DNA from 3 places in the Actinoplanes missouriensis 431 genome. Region 2 is predicted to be linked to each of the others. Evidence: riboswitches for the same ligand, from Rfam matches in the RefSeq annotation. Region 2 holds a riboswitch; each other region holds the start of a gene.
The links. A riboswitch is a leader RNA that binds a small molecule or an ion and turns the genes downstream of it on or off. The one in region 2 is predicted to bind cobalamin.
Positions count from the first base shown of each region.

Region 1: it holds a riboswitch for cobalamin, as region 2 does, so the genes downstream of both, AMIS_RS01080 (ABC transporter substrate-binding protein) here and bluB (5,6-dimethylbenzimidazole synthase) in region 2, are expected to answer to the same signal.
Region 3: it holds a riboswitch for cobalamin, as region 2 does, so the genes downstream of both, AMIS_RS09325 (ribonucleoside-diphosphate reductase subunit alpha) here and bluB (5,6-dimethylbenzimidazole synthase) in region 2, are expected to answer to the same signal.

Region 1 covers NC_017093.1:231,506-238,270, reverse strand. Annotated here, with positions in the region: gene AMIS_RS01110 (HelD family protein) at 1-438, shown strand, start outside; gene AMIS_RS01105 (LLM class flavin-dependent oxidoreductase) at 438-1,298, shown strand; gene AMIS_RS01100 (VOC family protein) at 1,433-2,188, shown strand; gene fliQ (flagellar biosynthesis protein FliQ) at 2,193-2,462, opposite strand; gene AMIS_RS01090 (ABC transporter ATP-binding protein) at 2,459-3,313, opposite strand; gene AMIS_RS01085 (FecCD family ABC transporter permease) at 3,310-4,377, opposite strand; gene AMIS_RS01080 (ABC transporter substrate-binding protein) at 4,374-5,303, opposite strand; cobalamin riboswitch at 5,397-5,524, opposite strand; gene AMIS_RS01075 (DUF4229 domain-containing protein) at 5,568-5,930, opposite strand; gene AMIS_RS01070 (hypothetical protein) at 5,952-6,374, opposite strand; gene mqnE (aminofutalosine synthase MqnE) at 6,437-6,765, opposite strand, start outside.
Region 2 covers NC_017093.1:4,497,365-4,504,129, reverse strand. Annotated here, with positions in the region: gene AMIS_RS21125 (homogentisate 1,2-dioxygenase) at 1-1,185, shown strand, start outside; gene AMIS_RS21120 (hypothetical protein) at 1,182-2,054, shown strand; gene fahA (fumarylacetoacetase) at 2,051-3,220, shown strand; cobalamin riboswitch at 3,269-3,467, shown strand; gene bluB (5,6-dimethylbenzimidazole synthase) at 3,506-4,141, shown strand; gene AMIS_RS21105 (beta-L-arabinofuranosidase domain-containing protein) at 4,470-6,765, shown strand, end outside.
Region 3 covers NC_017093.1:2,017,940-2,024,704, reverse strand. Annotated here, with positions in the region: gene AMIS_RS09335 (AfsR/SARP family transcriptional regulator) at 1-2,278, opposite strand, end outside; gene AMIS_RS09330 (diacylglycerol/lipid kinase family protein) at 2,874-3,797, shown strand; cobalamin riboswitch at 3,838-4,045, shown strand; gene AMIS_RS09325 (ribonucleoside-diphosphate reductase subunit alpha) at 4,160-6,520, shown strand; gene AMIS_RS09320 (ribonucleotide-diphosphate reductase subunit beta) at 6,601-6,765, shown strand, end outside.

The DNA.
Region 1 (6,765 bases), 4.3 Mb from region 2:
CTGCCGGCGCTCGGGGTGAACGTGCCGGAGGCGGAGTCGCTGCGCCGCGACGGCGAGCTCGCCGTGATCGCGGTGCCGGAGCCCGGGGTTCTGGACGCGCGGACGCTGGCCGAGGTCACCGCGGCGCTCGCGCACGAGGGATCAGTCGCGGTCATCGCCGCTGACGGCGCGGTGGACCGGCTGCGTGCGCACCTGACCGCCGCGGGCGTCGAGCACGCGAGCCCGGACGAGGTCGAGGCGGCGGCGCGCGTCATGGTGGTGCCGGCGACGCTGGTCAAGGGCCTGGAGTACGACCATGTCATCGTCCACGAGCCCGCCGACATCGTGGCCGCCGAGCCGAAGGGCCTGAACCGCCTCTACGTGGTCCTCACCCGCGCCGTCACGAGGCTGTCGGTTCTGCACTCCCAACCGTTGCCGGACCCGCTTAAGATCGCTTGATGCCCCGTATCGGAGTGATGTTCGACCGCGACCGCGCGCCCGAGGAGTTGCCCGGCTTCGCCGCCGCGATGGAGGAGATCGGCGTCGACGACCTCTGGGTCGTCGAGGACCTGGGCTGGGCCGGATCGGTCAGCACCGCGGCGCTCGCCCTCGCCGCCACCTCCCGCGTCCGGGTCGGCATCGGCATCGCGCCCGCGCCGCTGCGGAACCCGGCTCTGCTCGCCATGGAGCTGGCGATGCTGGCCCGGGTCCACCCCGGCCGCCTGGTGGCCGGTCTCGGTCACGGCGTTTCGGACTGGATGCGCCAGGTCGGCGCCGAGCGGAAGGCGAAGCTGGCCCTGCTCGAGGAGACGATCCGCGCGGTCCGCGGGCTGCTGGACGGCGAGACCGTGACCTTGCACGGCCGCGAGGTGCACATCGACGGCGTGAAGCTGGTGCACCCGCCCGCGGTGGCGCCGCCCATCGTCACCGGTGTGGTCGGGCCGCGCTCGCTGGAGCTCTCCGGCCGGGTCGCGGACGGCACGATCATCCCGGAGGGCAAGGGACCGGCCGACGTGGCCGAGGCGCTGGAACTGATCCGCCGCGGCGGCGGGCGGGACGATCACGAGGCGGTCGTCTTCACGTTGCTGCACGTCAGCGACGACCCGGCGGCGATCGAGCGGGAGACCGGCGAGCTGGTGCGCATTCAGGCGGCGTGGCTGGGCGTCGAGCCGTCCGAGCTGTTCGCGCTGATCGGCCCGGCGGCGGAGAGCCCGGCCAAGGTTCGCGCGCTGGCCGAGGCCGGCGCGGGAACGCTGGTGCTCCGGCCGCTCGGCCCGGACCCGGTCGGTCAGGTGAAAGCCACGCTCGCCGCGCTGTGACTCAGGCGAGTGGTTTCGCCCAGCCCAGACCACTCGCCCTGCTGCCGGTGACCCCGCGCCGCCGAGGGTTCAGGTGAGCCGGAACCACGACACTTTCATGCCGGGCAAGGTATGGAAATGCGACTATGCGGGACATGACCGCTCCGTCGCCCGGCGCGCCGACCTGGGTGGATCTGGCCACCGCCGACCTCGCGGACGCCACCCGCTTCTACACCGGGATGTTCGGCTGGACCGCTGACGTCTCCGGCGACGACTTCGGGGGCTACACGACGTTTCTGCGCAACGGCCTGCCGGTGGCCGGGGCGGGACCGCTCTTCGGCGAGGGGCAGCCGACCGCCTGGAGCACGTATTTCGCCGCCGCGGACGCCGACGCGGTGGCGGCCCGGGTCGAGGCGGCGGGCGGAAAGGTGCTTGTCGCGCCGTTCGACGTGGTGGATCAGGGCCGGATGGCCGCGTTCCTGGACCCGGCCGGCGCGCCGTTCAGCGTCTGGGAGGCCGGCACGATGCGCGGCGCCGAGGTCTTCAACATCCCCGGCGCGCTGAGCTGGACCGAGCTGAACACCCGGGACGCGGCCGGGGCGATGGCGTTCTACGGCATGGTGTTCGGCTGGGAGTACCGGGACACCCAGGTGGGCGGCCTGCCCTACGTGCTCTGCGAGCAGCACCGGCAGTCGGTGGCCGGCATCCAGCTGATGGTCGGCAACGGGTGGCCCGACGACCTGCCACCGCACTGGCTGGTCTATTTCGCGGTGGGCGACTGCGATGCGGCGGCCGAGCACGCGTACCGGCTGGGCGGCCGGATCGTGCACCCGCCCACGACGATCTCCGCGGGACGGTACGCGCTGCTGACGGATCCGCAGGGTGGGAGCTTCGCGATCCTCGCCCCGTGAGCCTCTACGCCAGGAGCTGCGGGATCTTCTCGTACAGCTGTGTCGTGAAGGTCAGCATCTCGCGCAGCATCCAGTTGCCGGTGAGCAGCAGCGCCACCCCGATCGCGATCGCTTTCGGGACGAACGAGAGCGTCGCCTCCTGGATCTGGGTCACCGACTGGAAGAGCGAGATCACGAAGCCGACGCCGAGCGCGGTCAGCAGTACCGGCGCTGCCAGTTTCGCCGAGATGGTCATGGCCTGGAGCGCGAGTTCCACCACCATCGTGTCCGTCATAAAGGACTTATCGTCTGATCAATTGGTTTTTGAGTGCTGTTCGGTTGCGGTCTGGTTGCCACCACCAGCGGCCCGCGCTCCCCCGCGATCACCCGGACCCGGACCCGGTAGTGCTCGGCCAGGTTCGTCTCGGTCAGCACCTCGGCGGGCGGACCGGCCGCCACCACCCGTCCACCGGCCAGCAGGATCATGCGGTCCGCGTACTCGCCGGCGGTGGAGAGGTCGTGCATCGTCGCCAGCACGGTCAGCCCCCGCTCGGCGCGCAGCCGGTCGACGAGCTCCAGCACCTCCTGCTGGTGGCCGATGTCGAGCGCGCTGGTCGGCTCGTCCAGCAGCAGGATGCCGGCGCCCTGGGCGAGCGCCCGCGCCAGGAAGACCCGCTGCCGCTCCCCACCGGAGAGCGTGTCCAGGCGGCGACCAGCGAACGGCTCCAGGTCAAGCGCGGCCAGAACCTCGTCGACGACGGCCAGGTCCGAGGCCGACTCGCGGCCCAGAGGCGGAATGTACGGCGTACGCCCGAGCAGCACATAGTCGTAGACGCCCATCGCCGGTGGCACCACCGGCGACTGCATCACCGTGGCGATCGCCTTGGCCCGGTCCCGCCGATGCATGCGGTCGATCGGAGACCCATGCCAGAAAACCTTTCCCGTGTACGGCAACAGGCCGCCGATCGCCCGTAACGCCGTCGACTTGCCGGCGCCGTTCGGACCGATCACGGTCACCCATTCACCCTCGGCGACGGTCAGGCTCACGCCGTCGACGATCAGCGTGCCGTCGAGCCGTACCGTCAAGTCCTCGACGGTGATCGCGTCGGTCATGTCGGCACCGCGCGGCTGGTGCGCATCGGTCATGTCGGCACCGCGCGGCTGGTGCGCATCACCAGGACGAAGAATGGCGCGCCGAGGAATGCCGTGACGACGCCGATCGGGATCTCGGCGTCACCGGCGACGGTCCGCGCCAGCAGGTCGGTCAGGGTCAGGAACGCGGCGCCGAAGAGTACCGAGAGCGGCAGCAGCGACCGGTAACTCGGGCCGGTCAGCAGCCGGATCGTGTGCGGCACGATGATCCCGACGAAACCGATCAACCCGGAGACCGAGACCGCCGCCGCGGTACCGAGCGACGCCGCGATGATCAGCAGGTACCTGCTGCGCTGCGGATGCAGGCCCAGACTCGCAGCCTCCGCGTCACCGACCGTCAGCACGTCCAGCTCGCGCCGCCGGGACAACACGATCACGCCCGTCACCAGCGCGTACGGCAGGATCACCAGCACGTCGTGCCAGCCGGCCGTGGCGAGCCGGCCGAGCAGCCACGAATACACCTCCTGCAGCGACTCGACGTGCCGCTGCAGCAGGAACGTCTGCGCCGCCGAGAGGAACGCCGACACGGCCACACCGGCCAGGATCAACGCGGCGGGCGTCCGGTCCCGGCTGCCGGCCGCGCCCAGCAGCCAGGTCAGCGCCACCGCGGTCACCGCACCGACAAAAGCAGCCATGGGTACGCCCACCGGCACCTCCGTGGTGCTGCCGGCACCGAGCACGATCACCGCCGTGACGCCCAGTCCCGCGCCGGCCGCCACGCCGAGCAGGTGCGGGTCGGCCAGCGGGTTGCGGAAAGCGCCCTGGTACGCCGCGCCGGAGAGGGCCAGCATCGCGCCGACCAGCAGGCCCAGCACCACCCGGGGCAGCCGCAGCTGCATCAGGATCGCGACCTCCCGATCGGTGAGGCCACTCTCCAGCCGTACCCCGGGAATGAGGTTGAGCATCTCCGCCGCGACCCCGCCCGGTGGCAGGGACGCCGAGCCGAAGGCGAGGCCGGCCAGGGTCGCCACCAGCACCGCGAGCGCGCCCGCGACGAGCCATGCCGGCCGGAGCCCGGCAGAGCGGGCCCGCTGCTTCGGGGCCACGGCATCGATCACGCGGGGACCTTGCCCACCGCGTCGGCGACGGCCTGGACCAGGTCGGGGGTCCGCGGACCCCAGCGCGACGCGATGTCGTCGTCGAGCGCGTAGATCTGGCCCTTCTCCACCGCGGTCACCGTGGACCAGCCACTGCGCGCCGTCACCGTCGCGGCGGACTGCTGGCAGCACTTGCTGTCGGCCAGGAAGATCATGTCCGGGTTCGCCTTGACCACCGCCTCCTGGGTGAGCTGCGGGTACCCGCCGAACGAGCCGCTCGCGTCGGCGGCGTCCGCCACGTTGGTCATGCCGAACTTCGCGAAGATCGATCCGATGAACGTCTTCGAGGTGGCCGAGTAGAGATCCGGTCCGAGCTCGTAGAAGTAGCTCAGCGGCCGGCTGCGGGCCGGAACCGATTTCACGATCTCGTCGATCCGAGTCGCCATGTCGGCGCCGGTCTTCTCCGCCTCGGCCCGGTGGCCGGTGAGCGCGCCCAGGTCACCGAGCTGGGCGTAGGTGTCCTCCAGCGTGGTCGCGGCCGGCGCGACGAACGCCGGGATCGACAGTTTCCCGAGCTGCGCCACGATGTTCTCGGTGTCGTTGGAGACCACCACCAGGTCCGGGTCCTTCGCGGCGATCGCCTCGGCGTTCGGCTTGAAGCCGGACAGATCCGATTTCGGGGCGTCGGCCGGGTAGCTCGACTGGTCGTCGACCGCCGTCACCTGCGGGCCCGCGCCGATCGCGAACAGCATCTCCGTGGCGGTCGGGCTCAACGAGACGATCTTCTCGGGCCGGGCCTCCAGGGTCACCGCGCCGACCGTGACCGGGAAGCCCGCGGCGGAGCTCGCCGGCGTCGCGGCCGGCTCATCCGCGTCCTGACCCGCACAACCGGCGAGAGCCAGGGCGGTGGTCACCATCGCGGTGGTGAGAAGACGTCGTCGCTGCATGGAATCCTCCTGTCGGCCGGGCTGTGGTGCTTCGCCGACAGGGGCTCGTGGCCGCCGTCTGCGAGGCGCCCCTCCCCGAGAGCGCTGAATCGCGACCGGCGTCCAGGCGACCTGGCTAGCCCGGCTCGTCGCGGGCATCACAGTTGCGGGACAGCGCCGGTTTCGCACCGGCTTCGCTGAGACGCGGTCTGATGAAAACGCTAGCTCACGGACAGCACGGAGTCGCCGCCGGTGGGTTACATCGGCAGCTGGTGCGTACTGATGTCAGCGGCCGTCGGCGGCTTTCTCGCTGCCTGCCGTCTCGCCGGTGCCCGGGCCCGCGCTGTCGCCTGCTTTGTGGCTCGCGTCGGCGGCGGCCACCCGGTCGCCGGCCGCTGCGGCGTCCTCGTCCCCGGCCAGCGCCGAACGCAGCCGGTCTTTCTCCGCGGTGCGCTTGGCGGCGACCGAACCGAGATGCTCGGCCATCTGGTCACGCCACTTGCGCAACAGCACGAGCGAGAGCACGGCCGACACGACGAACGCGACCATGACCTTGACCAGGAAGTTCAACGGGAACGGCAGCAGCACGGCCAAGGCGACCACGAACAGGCCGAGCCGGCCGAGCGTGTATTTGACGGCGGGGCTCATCTCTTCATCTCTCCCTCAGCCTCACCGTTGGTTGAGCCAGCGGAGGCCGTAGAACCAGACCAGGCAGTACACGACCGTACCGGTGGCGGCTCCGGCCGTGCCGCTCACCAGGGCCGGCGCCACTCCGGAGATCAGACCGGCCACGGTCATCCCGAGCGCGACGCCGAAACCGGCGGCGAGCGCGGCCATCATGACCCGGTGCGCGCCGAAGCCCTCGGCCCGGAACTCCTCGACGAAGAGCCAGACCGGGAGGATCAGCACGAGCCAGCCGTTCGACGAGCCGAATGTGCCGAGGCCGGTGAGCGCCATCACCGCCTCGAAGATCAACAGCACGACGAGGCCGACCGCCAGACCGGCGAACGCCGCCCCGAGCAGGTCGCTGATGGTCATCAGCCGGCCACCGGCGTCTCGGCGCAGGCCGCGCGCGTTCCTCTGCTGGGTCATCGGGGCGTCCTCGGGTTTCCGGTCATTGCGGCGTCTGTCGTCGGGCTCGGTCGGTCGTCAGCTCAGGCCCAGACTCGCTGCGGTTCGCTGCGGCGTTCGGCCAGCGGGACGGGCTTGTCGTACTCCCGGACGATCTCGTAGCGGGTGTTGCGCTCGACCGGCTGGAAACCCGCGTCCGTGATCAGGTCGAGCAGGTCGTCGCGGTGCATCGTGTGGGGCGTCCCGTACGCGTCGGCGTCGTGAGTGATCTTGTATTCCACGACCGAGCCGTCCAGGTCGTCGGCACCGAAGTTCAGCGAGAGCTGGGCGACCGACAGGCCGTGCATCACCCAGAAGCACTTCACGTGCGGCACGTTGTCGAAGAGCAGGCGGGAGACCGCGAACGTCTTCA
Region 2 (6,765 bases):
CAGCGGGCCGGCCACGTCCCACCGAAACGGCACACCCAGCACCGCGATCCCGACGGGCGGCTCTACTACGAGGAGCTGATGGGGGAGGAGGGCTTCTCGTCGGACTCGTCGCTGCTCTACCACCGGCACGTGCCGTCGGCCGTGGTCGGCGCCCGGATCTGGCAGCTGCCCGACCAGGCCACCCAGTCCAACCAGCCGCTGCTCCCGCGCCACCTCAAGCTGCACGACCTCTTCGAGGGCGAGGAGTGGAAGTCGTGCGACGCGGTCCGCGACCGGCGCCTGGTGCTCGGCAACGCCGACGTACGGATCAACTACGTCGTCGCCGGCACCGCGTCGCCGCTGTACCGCAACGCCACCGGGGACGAGTGCGTCTACGTCGAGGCCGGGAGCGGCACCGTCGAGACCGTCTTCGGTCACCTCGACGTCGGGCCCGGCGACTACGTGATCATCCCGCGGGCCACCACGCACCGGTGGGTGCCGTCCGGGGACGGGCCGCTGCGGCTCTATCCGATCGAGGCGAACAGCCATATCGCCCCGCCGAAGCGGTACCTCTCCCGGTACGGCCAGTTCCTCGAGCACTCGCCGTACTGTGAGCGCGATCTGCGTACCCCCGCAGCTCCTGATCGTGTCGAGGACGAGAACGTCGAGGTCTACATCAAGCACCGCGGCGACGGCCCGGCCGGGCTGGCCGGCAGCGTGCACGTGCTGCCGCACCACCCGTTCGACGTGGTCGGCTGGGACGGCTGCCTCTATCCGTACGCGTTCAACATCGCCGACTACGAGCCGATCACCGGCCGGATCCACCAGCCGCCGCCGGTGCACCAGGTCTTCGAGGGCGCCAACTTCGTGATCTGCAACTTCGTGCCGCGCAAGGTCGACTACCACCCCCTGGCCGTGCCGGTGCCCTACTACCACTCCAACGTCGACTCCGACGAGGTGATGTTCTACGTCGGCGGCGACTACGAGGCCCGCAAGGGCTCCGGGATCAACGTCGGGTCGATCTCCCTGCATCCCGGCGGCTATCCGCACGGGCCGCAGCCGGCCGCGATCGAGGCGAGCCTCGGCGCGGAACGGTTCGACGAGACGGCGGTCATGGTGGACACGTTCCGGCCGCTCGGTCTCGGCGAGGCCGGCCGGATCAGCGACGACGGCGTCTACGCCTGGACCTGGGCGCGGAAGCCGTGAACCCGCTGTTCGCGCGGCTCTTCGACGACGCGGCGATCTTCCCGCCGGGTGACCTCCCGGTTCCGGACGCGGTCAAGGCGTACCGGGAGCGGCAGCTGTCGCCCCTGGAACCGCTGCTCGGGCCGTTCGTCTGCTCGCTGGCCCGCCTCGACGAGCTGGTCGCGGCGGCCGGGCCGGTCGCCGCATCCGCGCCGGTCGCCGCACCCGCGCCGATCGCCGCACCCGCGCCGATCGCCGCCGCCGAGCCGATCGCGGCGGCCGCGCCAGGGCGGCCGCTGCCGGTGTCGCTCGTGCTGCCGGGGCCGGACGTGGCCGCGATTCCGGCCGCGTCGACCGCGATCGAAGTCGTGGCGGTCGAGGGGCCGGAACTGATCAGTCCGGGCGGGACGCTGACCGCGTACCGCGAGGTGGGCCGGGGAGAGATCACCGCGGCCCGCGTCGCGGCCTTGCGCGACGCGGGCCTGCGATTGAAGATCAGGACCGGTGGGGTACGGCCTGACGCGTTCCCGACCGAAAAGGATCTGGCTGAGGCGATCTGCCGGGCGACCGCGGGCGGGGTGCCGTTCAAGCTCACCGCGGGACTCCACGATCCGATCCGTCACCGTGACCCGCTGACCGGTTTCGAGCATCACGGGTTCCTCAACGTGCTGGTCGCGACCGCGCACGCCGTCCAGGGTGGCGGCGTGGACGAGGTCGCGGCCGCACTGGCCGACCAGGACGGTCACCGGGTCGCCGCGGCGATCGCCACCATCGATGATCGACTGGCCCGCGACGTGCGGCGGCAGTTCGTCAGTTTCGGCACATGCAGCATCAGCGAGCCGGTCGACGGCCTGCTGCAGCTCGGACTTCTCCCGGAGGACATCCTGTGAGCCCGCTCGGCAGCCCGGCCACCCTGCCCTACGGCGTGTTCAGCACCGCGGCCGACCCGCATCCCCGGGCCGGCGTCGCGATCGGCGACCAGATCATCGATCTCCCGGCGGCCGTCCGGCGCCTCGCCCCGCAACTGGCCGGCGCGGTCGCCGGCCCGTCCCTGGACGCCCTGCTGGCCGCCGGCCCCCGCGTCTGGGCCGACCTGCGGGCGCAGCTGACCACCTGGGTCACCGACGAGATTCATCGCGATCTGATCGCGGCGCATCTCGTGCCGGCCCGGGAGGCGACGATGCACCTGCCGTTCACGGTGGCCGACTACGTCGACTTCTACGCCTCCGAGCAGCACGCCACCAACCTCGGACGGATCCTGCGCCCCGGCCAGGAACCGCTCACCGCCAACTGGAAACACCTCCCGATCGGCTATCACGGCCGCGCCGGAACCGTCGTCGTGTCAGGAACCGACATCGTGCGGCCGAGCGGCCAGCGGGTCGGCCCGGTCTTCGGGCCCTCCCAGCGGCTCGACATCGAGGCCGAACTGGGTTTCGTCGTCGGCGTCGGATCCTCGCTCGGCAAACCGGTCGAGCTGGGCGCCTTCGAGGAACACGTCTTCGGGGTCTGCCTGGTCAACGACTGGTCGGCGCGGGACATCCAGGCCTTCGAGTACGTTCCGCTCGGCCCGTTCCTGGGCAAGAGCTTCGCCACCTCGATCAGCCCGTGGATCGTCCCGCTGTCCGCTCTCGATCATGCCCGGGTGGCGCCGCCGGAGCGTTCCGTGCCGGTGCAGCCCTACCTCGACGACGAGAAGACGCCGGCGTGGGGCCTGGACGTGCGGCTTACGGTGACCCTGAACGGTCACGTGATCTCCCAGCCGCGCGCCGCCGACATGTACTGGACGGGCGCGCAGATGCTCGCCCATCTGACGGTCAACGGCGCCTCGCTGCGCACCGGTGACCTGTTCGCCTCCGGAACGATCAGCGGCGGCTCGCCGGGCTCGCTCATCGAGCTGTCCTGGAACGGTCAGGAACCGCTCGCGCTGCCGGACGGCTCGACCCGCGCGTTCCTCGAGGACGGCGACGAGGTGGTGATCAGCGCGGTCGCGCCGGGCCCGGACGGCTCCACGATCAGCTTCGGGGAGGTCCGCGGGCGGATCGTGAGCGCGTTGTAGGGTTCAGCACGGCACAAGATCATGGTGAGGTGCCCCGTTCCGCTCCGGACGTGTCCGATATGGATTGGTCCGGCTCGGAGCGGGGAGAATCTGGGAAGCCGGTGTGATTCCGGCACGGGCCCGCCGCGGTGACCGGGGAGCCGCCGCCCACGCGCGCGAGCGCAGCCACTGGCCGCAACGGCTGGGAAGGCGGGCGGTGAGGCGACGATCCGGGAGTCCGAAGACCGGCCTCGCCGACTGTCGCCCGGGCGCACGCCCGGGCCGAATCGCAGCGGGAGCCTGCCCATGTCCAGTCAGCTGTACGACGTCATCCACCGCCGCCGCGACGTCCGCGGCCAGTTCACCGGCGCCCCGATCCCACCGGCGGTCCTCGATCGCGTGCTGGCGGCCGCCCACGCCGCACCCAGCGTCGGACTCTCCCAGCCCTGGGACTTCATCCTGGTCAGCGACGAGTCAACCCGCGTCGCTTTCCACGATCACGTCCAGCGCGAGCGCGCGGCCTTCGCGTCCACCCTCGACCCGGACGCCGCCGCCACCTTCTCCAAAATCAAGATCGAGGGGGTACGGGAATCCACCCTCTCCGTGGTCGTCACCTACGACCCGGACCGGGGCAGCCCGGCAGTCCTCGGCCGGCACGCCATCGCGGACGCCGGCCTCTACTCGGTCTGCCTGGCGATCCAGAACCTCTGGCTCGCCGCCACCGCCGAGGACCTGGGCGTCGGCTGGGTCTCCTTCTACCGCGAGCCGTTCGTCCAGGACCTGCTCGGCATACCCGCCGGCATCCGCCCGGTGGCGTGGCTCTGCCTGGGGCCGGTGACCCACCTGGAGGAGACCCCCGACCTGGAACGCCATGGCTGGCGCAGGCGAATGCCGTGGCAGTCGGCGGTCCACGAGAACAGGTGGTCCCCGAGGGAGGGCTGACGCCGGGCCTTTCGGGCGCGGGGTGGTCGCCCGGACAACCGGCTGCTTCCGCATCTCTGGCCGATGTTCGTGAGCGCTAACAAATCGATCGAGCCCTGTCTGGTGTGAGCCGTTTCCTGATGTCGGGCACGGCATGATTCCCCTGATCGGTCCCGAGCAGCGGAGCTGTGGGAAAGCCTGTGCGAGTACCCGCCCGAAATCGTCGGCGTCTTGTCGCGGCATCGAACCTGTGCAACGATCCAGTTACGTCGATGTTAACGTTCATCCCCCCCGGTACGAATACATCGGTCGTCTTCGTTCCCTCCCGTCCCCATCCTCTGGAGGATTCGTGTCGTCCCTTCCCCTGAGCCGGCGGAGCGTCCTTCGTGCCGCCGGCGCCGGTGCGGTCGTCTCCGCCGTCGGCGTCTCCATCGCTGCGACCACCGCGGAGGCCGATGCCGCCGTCGTCCCGCCGGTACGTACGGACATCGGCAACGCGGCGTCCGAGTTCATGCCCGGTCAGGTGCGGCTGACCGCGAGCCGGCTGCTGGACAACCAGAACCGCACCATGAACTACCTGCGGTTCGTCGACGTCAACCGGATGCTCTACGTCTTCCGCGCCAACCACCGGCTGTCCACCGCCGGTGCCGCCGCGAACGGCGGCTGGGACGCGCCGAACTTCCCGTTCCGCTCGCACATGCAGGGCCACTTCCTGACCGCATGGGCGCAGGCGTACGCCTACACCGGCGACACCACCTGCCGTGACAAGGCCGACTACATGGTCGCCGAGCTGGCCAAGTGCCAGGCGAACAACGCCGTGGCCGGGTTCAACGCGGGCTACCTGTCCGGCTTTCCGGAGTCGGACCTCGACGCCGTCGAGTCCGGCAAGCCGATCGCGGTGTCGTACTACTGCATCCACAAGACCCTCGCGGGTCTGCTGGACGTGTGGCGGCTGATCGGCAACACCCAAGCCAAGGACGTCCTGTTGAAGCTTGCCGGGTGGGTCGACTGGCGTACCGGCCGGCTCAGCTACAGCCAGATGCAGACGACCCTGCAGACCGAGTTCGGCGGTATGAACGAGGTGCTGGCCAACCTCTACCAGCAGACCGGCGACGCCCGCTGGCTGCGAGTGGCGCAGCGCTTCGACCACGCCGCGATCTTCGACCCGTTGGCGGCCAACCGCGACGAGCTCAACGGCAAGCACGCCAACACCAACATCCCCAAGTGGGTCGGCGCCATCCGGGAGTTCAAGGCCACCGGCACGACCCGCTACCGCGACATCGCCGGCAATGCCTGGAACATCACGGTCGGCGCACACACGTACGCGATCGGTGGCAACAGTCAGGCCGAGCACTTCAAGGCGCCGAACGCGATCGCGGGTTACCTGACCAACGACACGTGCGAGCAGTGCAACACGTACAACATGTTGAAGCTGACGCGCGAGTTGTGGCAGCTCGACCCCAACCGGGCCGGATATTTCGACTTCTACGAGAACGCGCTGTACAACCACCTGATCGGCGCCCAGAACCCGGCGGACAGCCACGGCCACATCACGTACTTCACCCCGCTCAAGGCAGGCGGCCGGCGCGGCGTGGGCCCGGCGTGGGGTGGTGGCACGTGGAGCACCGACTACAACTCGTTCTGGTGCTGCCAGGGCACCGGCATCGAGACCAACACCAAGCTGATGGACTCGATCTACTTCCGCGGCGGCACCACGCTGACCGTCAACCTGTACGTGCCGTCGACGCTCAACTGGTCCGAGCGAGGGCTGACGGTCACGCAGACCACGGCGTACCCGGTGGGTGACACGTCGACGTTCACGCTGTCGGGCAGCGTGAGCGGCAGCTGGGGCATCCGGTTCCGCATCCCCGCCTGGGCGGCCGGCGCGACCATCGCCGTCAACGGTGCCAACCAGAACATCACCGTCACTCCGGGCAGCTACGCCACCGTCACCCGTACCTGGGCGGACGGCGACACCATCACCGTGCGGCTGCCGATGCGCGTGATCATAAAGGCGGCCAATGACAACGCCGACATCCAGGCCATCACGTACGGCCCGAGCGTGCTCGCCGGCAACTACGGCAACACCGCGCTCAGCGCCCTGCCGTCGCTGACCGTCTCGTCGATCGCCCGGTCCAGCACCACGTCGCTGGCGTTCACCGCCACGGCGAACGGCGCTCGAGTCAACCTGGGTCCGTTCTGGGACGCGCAGGGCTTCAACTACACCGTCTATTGGAACGCCGGCGGCAGTCCGCAGCAGCCGACCGGCACGGTCAAGCTGGTCAACGTGGGCAGCAACCTGGTCCTCGGCATCCAGGACATGTCCACCGCCGACGGCGGCCTGGCGCTGCAGTGGGGCGACACCGGCACGGCCGACCACAACTGGACGATGGTGACCTCCGGCAACAACGTGAAGTTCCGCAACGCCAACAGCCAAAAGGTCCTCGGCGTGGAGAACATGGGGACCGGCGACGGCGCCCGCGTCCTGCAGTGGGGCGACACGGGAACCGCGGACCACCTGTGGACGCTGGTGAACAACGGCGACGGCACCTACAAGATCCGCAATGTGCACAGCGGCAAGCTGCTGGCGATCCAGAACAACTCCACCGCCCAGGGTGCTCTGGCCGTCCAGGACTCCGACAACG
Region 3 (6,765 bases), 2.5 Mb from region 2:
AGCAGATCCCTGTCGCGCGGGCCCAGCGCGGCGCGCCCGGATCGGTCGCCATCCGCTCGGCGTCGGCGCGCACGTCCGCGGCCCGGCCCGCGAACATCGCGTTCGAGATCCGGACGACAAGCGCGCCCCAGCGCAGCGGATGATCGCCGGGCATCCGGTCGAGAACCGCGGTGAGCAGCCGGTCCGCCTCGGCGAGGTTGCCGCGCAGCCACTCCGCGTTGCCGGCGGCCAGACCACGCAGCACATCGCTCTCGGTCTCGACCCGGTCCGGTCTCCAGCCGGCCAGCTGCTCGGTGAGTCCCGGATCCGGCGCATCCGAGTTGATCACCGCGAGCAGCGCGGCCATCCGCGCACCGGCCTCCTCGTCGTGGCCGCCCATCCACTGCAGGGCCTCCTGCAGGTTCGCCACCTCGCGGCGCAGCGTGGGCGTGGTCCACGGATCCCGGTCCCGGCCGCGACGGACCAGCTCCCGCGCCAGGTCCGACATCCACCGGGCGTGCGCGGCGCGGGCCTGCCGCTCCCCGTCCGGTCCGAGATGACCGATGCCGACGTGCCGCACGGTCTCCAGCAGGCGGTACCGGGGCTGCTCCCCGCTGAGATCACAGGTCACCAGCGAGGCGTCGACCAGCTCCGCGAGCAGCGGCTCCGCGTCCTCCTGGAAGTAGGGCAGCGCGTCCAGGCCGAAGCCACCCCGGCACACCGCGAGGTGGTCCAGCAGGCGTTGCGCCGCCGGGTCCAGCAGACGGTACGACCATTCGACGGTCGCCGAGACCCCGGTGGCCCGATCGCCCCCACGAGCCGGATCGAGCACGTTGAGCCCCGCGCCCAGCCGGTCCCGCAGATGCGCGAGGCCGAACACCGCCTCCCGCCGGGCCGCCAGCTCCACCGCCAGCGGCAAGCCGTCGACCAGCTCGCAGATCTGGGCGGCCAGCTCACGCGTACGCGAATCGTCCCGGAAATCCGCACGCAGCAAGGCCGCGCGATCGCAGAAAAGCGCAACCCGGTCGGAAGCCGGCAGCGGGCCGATCCGGACGACCCGCTCCCCCGCCACATCCAGGCGCTGACGCGACGTGGCCAGCACCCGCACCTCCGGGCACCGGGCGATCAGCTCGCTGACCAGGACCCGGACCGCGTCGAGCAGATGCTCGCAGTTGTCCAGCACGAGCACCGACGGGCTCGCCCCGAGCCGCTCCGCCAGCGCCGTGACACCGCCTCGCGGCGCCGACCGCATGCCCAGCGCCCCGGCGACGGCGGCCGCGACATCCGCCGGAACCGAGCGTTCGGCCAGCTCCACGACGAGTTCCTCGCCGCTGAGCGCCTCGGTCATCAGCCGCGTCTTGCCCACCCCGCCCGGGCCGACCAGCGTGATCACCCGGTCGGTGCCGAGCGCCGCGCGGATCGCGGCGAGTTCCGCGGTGCGGCCGAAGAAACGGTTCGCGCTCCGCGTCCTCCGAGGCCGCTCCGGATCCTCTTCGAGGATCCGCCGCTGCATGTCGATCATGGCGGGTGAGGGATCCAGGCCGTGGTCCTCCGACAACCTTTCCCGGTACGCCCTGAGCACCGTCAACGCCTCCGCCGCCCGGCCGGTCGCGTGCAGGGCGCGCATGAGCAGCAGATGTGGCCGCTCACGCAGGGGTTCCGCGAGGGCCAGGGCCTCGATCTCGGGCAGCGCCTCGGCCGCCTGCCCCGCGTCGATCCGCCGGTCCAGGCACTCCTCGCGCAGGTGCCGGCGCCACTCGGTCAGCCGGGCCACATCGGGGGCGAACGCCAGCCGGTCGGCGATGTCCGCGAGCGGCTCCCCCCGCCACACGTCGAGCGCCCGGGCGAGCGTGGCGGCGGCCAGATCGGCGGGCTGGCGCCGAGCCACCCCGACAAGCCCTTCCACAACGTCAACGTCCAGCCCGCCCCCTCCCCGGCCCGCGTCGCCGGGCCTCTCGCCGGTCGCGTGATCCCCCACCCGGCCCGCGTCGTCGCGCCTCGCGCCGGTCGCGTGATCGTCGCTTTCCAGCGCGAGCCGGTAGCCGCCCGGGTCACGGCGGATCACGTCGCCGCCGGTGTGCCGCCGCAGCCGGGAGACATAACTGTGCAGATTGCCGACCGCGTTGTCCGGCGGCGCACCCTCCCAGAGCGCGTCGATCAGCTCAGCGACCGAAACCGGCCGGCCGCCGGCCAGCGCAAGCCGGGCGAGCAGAACACGCTGCGGCACACCGGTCAGCGGAACCGGGACACCGTCACGGGTCAGCTCCACCGGCCCCAGCACCCCCACCCGGATCCCCACCGCGCCATTCTCGCCGCCCACCAGCGCCGATGACCATCAGTTATCCACTCCCCGACACTGCCCGGTGCCCAGCCGTCCCTCCGACGTGGAGGCGAGCACACCGACGCCCGCGCTGACCGGGATGAGGGCGCACCGAAGCGATACGTGTGCTTACACCCCGGCCAGGGCGTCGATGAGGGCGCACGGAAGCGATACGTGTGCCCTCATCCCCCGAACGGCCGAGCCCACCACTGCCTGCCCGAGCACCCGGCGGCGCCAAGCACCCGGCGGGGCCGAGCACCCGGCGGGGCCGAGCCGTAGCCCAGCATGGCTATCCATGCTTGATCACATGTCTGAGCTACGGCCGAGACCGACGAGCCGTAGTCCAGACCGGCAGTCACCCCTTGATCACATGCCTGAGCTACGGCTCGCGGGCTCCAAACCTGCCTCAACTACGGCCCCGTGGCCCGGGAACCTGCGTGAGCTACGGCTCGGCGCCCCGGGAACCTGCTTGGGCTACGGCTCGGCGCCCCGGGAACCTGCTTGGGCTACGGCTCGGCGCGGACCGGTGGGCGGGCGCGGGAGGGTGCTCAGCTTGGGCGGATAGGGTCGGGCGGTGCGGACGAAGCAGCAGCTGACCGACGATATCCGGAGCGAGCGCCGCGCCGCGCTCGTGGTCAACGCGCGGTCGCGGCGAGGGCGGCAGTTCTACGACGACGCGCACGCTCGGCTGCAGGCGGCCGGGTTCAAGCTGCTCGGATCGTACGGCGTGGAGGGCGACCTCGAGCGGAGCCTGCAGCGGGCGATCGACCTGGGCCCCGATCTGCTGGTGGCCGGCGGTGGTGACGGGACGATCAGCACGGCGGGGCGGATGCTCGCGCACCGGGACATGGCGCTCGGTCTGCTGCCGCTCGGCACCACGAACAACTTTGCGCGGACGATCGGCATCCCGCCCGATCTGGACACGGCGATCACGACGATGACCGACGGCCTGGTGATCGATGTGGACCTGGGGATCGCCGGTGACATGCCGTTCACCAATCATGTCGGCGTCGGCCTCTCCGCCGAGGTGATGATCAACGCGCCGAGCCGGCTCAAGAGGGCGATCGGGCGGTTCGCCTATCCGATCACCGCGCTGGGCCTGCTGCGGAGGCACCGGCCGCTGCGGGCGACGGTGCACGCCGAGGGGCGCGAGATCGTCTTCACGACCCACCAGGTGTACGTGGCGAACGGTGGTTTCCACGCCGGCCGGCCGATCACCGCTGACGCGCATGCCGACGACCGGCTGCTGGTGGCCTATCCGGTGGGCGGGGCGACCCGGCGGGAGCTGCTGCGCGAGACGGCGCGTAATGCGTTGACGGGCCACCGCCGTACCCTCCATGAACGTCCTTTTCTCGCGGTCGGCGAGCTGTGGCTGGAGACGGACCGGCCGGCGGCGGTCGAGGTGGACGGTGAGCCCTGCGGGCGGACGCCGCTGCGGATCGCCCTCGACGCGAACGCGCTGCGGATCATGGCACCTCCGGGTACTGAAGATCACTGACACAGCATGTTGGGTTGCGCGAACGAACGGTCGCCCAGATATGGTGTCTCCCGCAGCTGGTTCGGCCCCGCGCGAGCGGACGCCGAGGCAAGAGGGAATCCGGTGGAAGTCCGGAACTGCCCCGCAGCGGTTAGTGGGAACGACCGCCGTCAACGAAGCACTGGACCGCGAGGTCTGGGAAGCGACGGCCAGTAGGAACGCGTAGGACGCCCACGAGTCCGAAGACCTGCCAGCGCGCCGCATGCCACCTGGCGCGCGGCGGTCGACGGTCGCGTGGGACGACCGACGCCGTGAGCCGGCCGCCGCGCGCGCCCGGTGGCGTCTCCCCGTGCCCGAGACCATGGGCTCGCGAGGAGAGAGCAATGCAGACCGAGCAGAAACTGCACACCGAGCAACGACGGCACACGATGCAGGTCCGCAAGCGCAACGGCGAGACCGAGCCGGTCGACGTCAACAAGATCGTCACGGCGGTCGAGCGCTGGGTCGCCGACCTGGACGAGGTCGACCCGCTGCGGGTCGCCACCAAGACCATCAGTGGGCTCTACGACGGTGCCACCACCGCTGAGCTGGACAAACTGTCGATCCAGACGGCCGCCGAGCTGATCGGCGAGGAGCCGCAGTACTCCCGGCTCGCCGCCCGGCTGCTCGCGGCGTTCGTCGAGCAGGAGGTCCGCGAGGAGGGCGTCGCCGGCTTCAGCGAGTCGATCCGACTGGGGCACCAGCAGGGTCTGATCAGCGATGAGACGGCCGCCTTCGTCGCGGAGCACGCGACCGTTCTCGATCAGGCGATCGACGACGCGAACAACCTGCGCTTCGAGTACTTCGGACTGCGCACCGTGGCCGACCGCTACCTGCTGCGGCACCCCACCAAGCGGACCGTCATCGAGACCCCGCAGCACTGGCTGCTCCGCGTCGCCTGCGGCCTCTCGGAGACCCCGGGCGAGGCGATCGGCTTCTACCGCCTGATGTCCAGCCTGGCCTATCTTCCCAGCTCACCGACGCTGTTCAACTCGGGAACCCGGCACACGCAGATGTCCAGCTGCTTCCTCGTGGACTCGCCCAAGGACGAGCTGGACTCGATCTACGAGCGGTACCACCAGGTCGCGAAGCTCTCCAAGTTCTCCGGCGGCATCGGTATCTCGTGGTCACGGGTCCGTGGCCGCGGCGCGCTGATCCGGGGCACGAACGGCAAGTCGAACGGCATCGTCCCGTTCCTGAAAACCCTTGACGCGGGTGTCGCGGCGGTCAATCAGGGCGGCCGGCGCAAGGGCGCGGCCTGCGTCTATCTGGAGCCGTGGCACCCGGACATCGAGGAATTCCTGGAATTGCGGGACAACACCGGCGAGGAGTCCCGGCGTACCCACAATCTGAATCTGGCGAACTGGATCCCGGACGAATTCATGCGCCGCGTCGAGGCCGACGAGGACTGGTCGCTGATCGATCCCTCGGACGCGCCGATGCTGCCGGACCTGTTCGGCGACGAGTTCACCGAGGCCTACCGGGCCGCCGAGAAGAACGCGGTCAAAACCATCAAGGCCCGCGATCTGTACGGGCGGATGATGCGCACCCTGGCGCAGACCGGAAACGGCTGGATGACGTTCAAGGATCCGTCCAACCGTCTCTCCAACCAGACCGGAGCGCCGGGCAACGTCATTCACCTGTCCAACCTGTGCACCGAGATCCTCGAGGTGAACAACGACGCCGAGACGGCGGTCTGCAATCTCGGCTCGGTCAATCTCGGCGCCCACGTCACCGCGGACGGGGTGGACTGGGAGAAGCTGCGGGAAACGGTGCGGACGGCCGTGGTCTTCCTGGACCGGGTCATCGACATCAACTATTACCCTGCGCAGCAGGCGGCCGCGTCGAATCCGCGCTGGCGGCCGGTCGGCCTGGGCCTGATGGGTCTGCAGGACGCGTTCTTCACGCTGCGGCTGCCGTTCGACTCGGCCGAGGCGCGGGAATTGTCGACCCGCGTGCAGGAGGAGATCTTCCTGACCGCGCTGGAATCGTCGGCCGCTCTCGCCGAGCGGTTCGGCCCGCATCCGGCCTATCCGGAGACCCGCGCGGCGAAGGGCGATCTGCATCCGTACCTGTGGGGTGCGGAACCGTCGCAGAATGCGCGCTGGGCCGCCGTGAAGGAGCGGATCGCCGCGCACGGCCTGCGGAACTCGCTGCTGGTCGCGATCGCGCCGACCGCCACCATCGCGTCGATCGCGGGCTGCTACGAGTGCATCGAGCCGCAGGTCAGCAACCTGTTCAAGCGCGAGACGATGTCCGGCGAATTCCTTCAGATCAACACCTATCTGGTACGGGAATTGAAGTCCCGCAATCTGTGGACCGCCGGAATCCGGGAGGCCATCAAACGCGCGGAAGGGTCGGTGCAGGGCATCGCCGAGCTCCCCGCCGACGTGCGGGAACTGTTCCGCACCGCCTGGGAACTCCCGCAGCGGGCGCTGATCGACCTGGCCGCCGCCCGGGCGCCCTACATCGACCAGTCGCAGTCGCTGAACCTCTTCATGGCCGCGCCCACCATCGGCAAGGTCTCGTCGATGTACCTGTACGCCTGGAAAGCCGGCCTGAAGACCTCGTACTACCTGCGGTCGCGCCCCGCGACCCGCATTCAGCAGGCGACCGTCTCGGTCGCACCAAGCGTCATCCCGGCGCTCACGCCCGCCGAAGTCTGCTCCCTGGAAAACCCCGAATCGTGTGAGGCCTGCCAGTAGCGAAGGTTATTCACGACGGCCAAGGCCGTCTGCCTCAACTCACCGAATTGCCACTCAAGGAAGGTCGTGAACAACCTCCGATGCTGCTCGACCCCGGAATGGACCTGACCCTGCGGCCGATGAAGTACCCGCACTTCTTCGACCGTTTCAAGGACGCCATCAAGAACACCTGGACCGTCGAGGAGGTCGACCTGCATTCCGACCTCGCCGACCTGGCCAAGCTGACGCCCGCCGAACAGCACCTG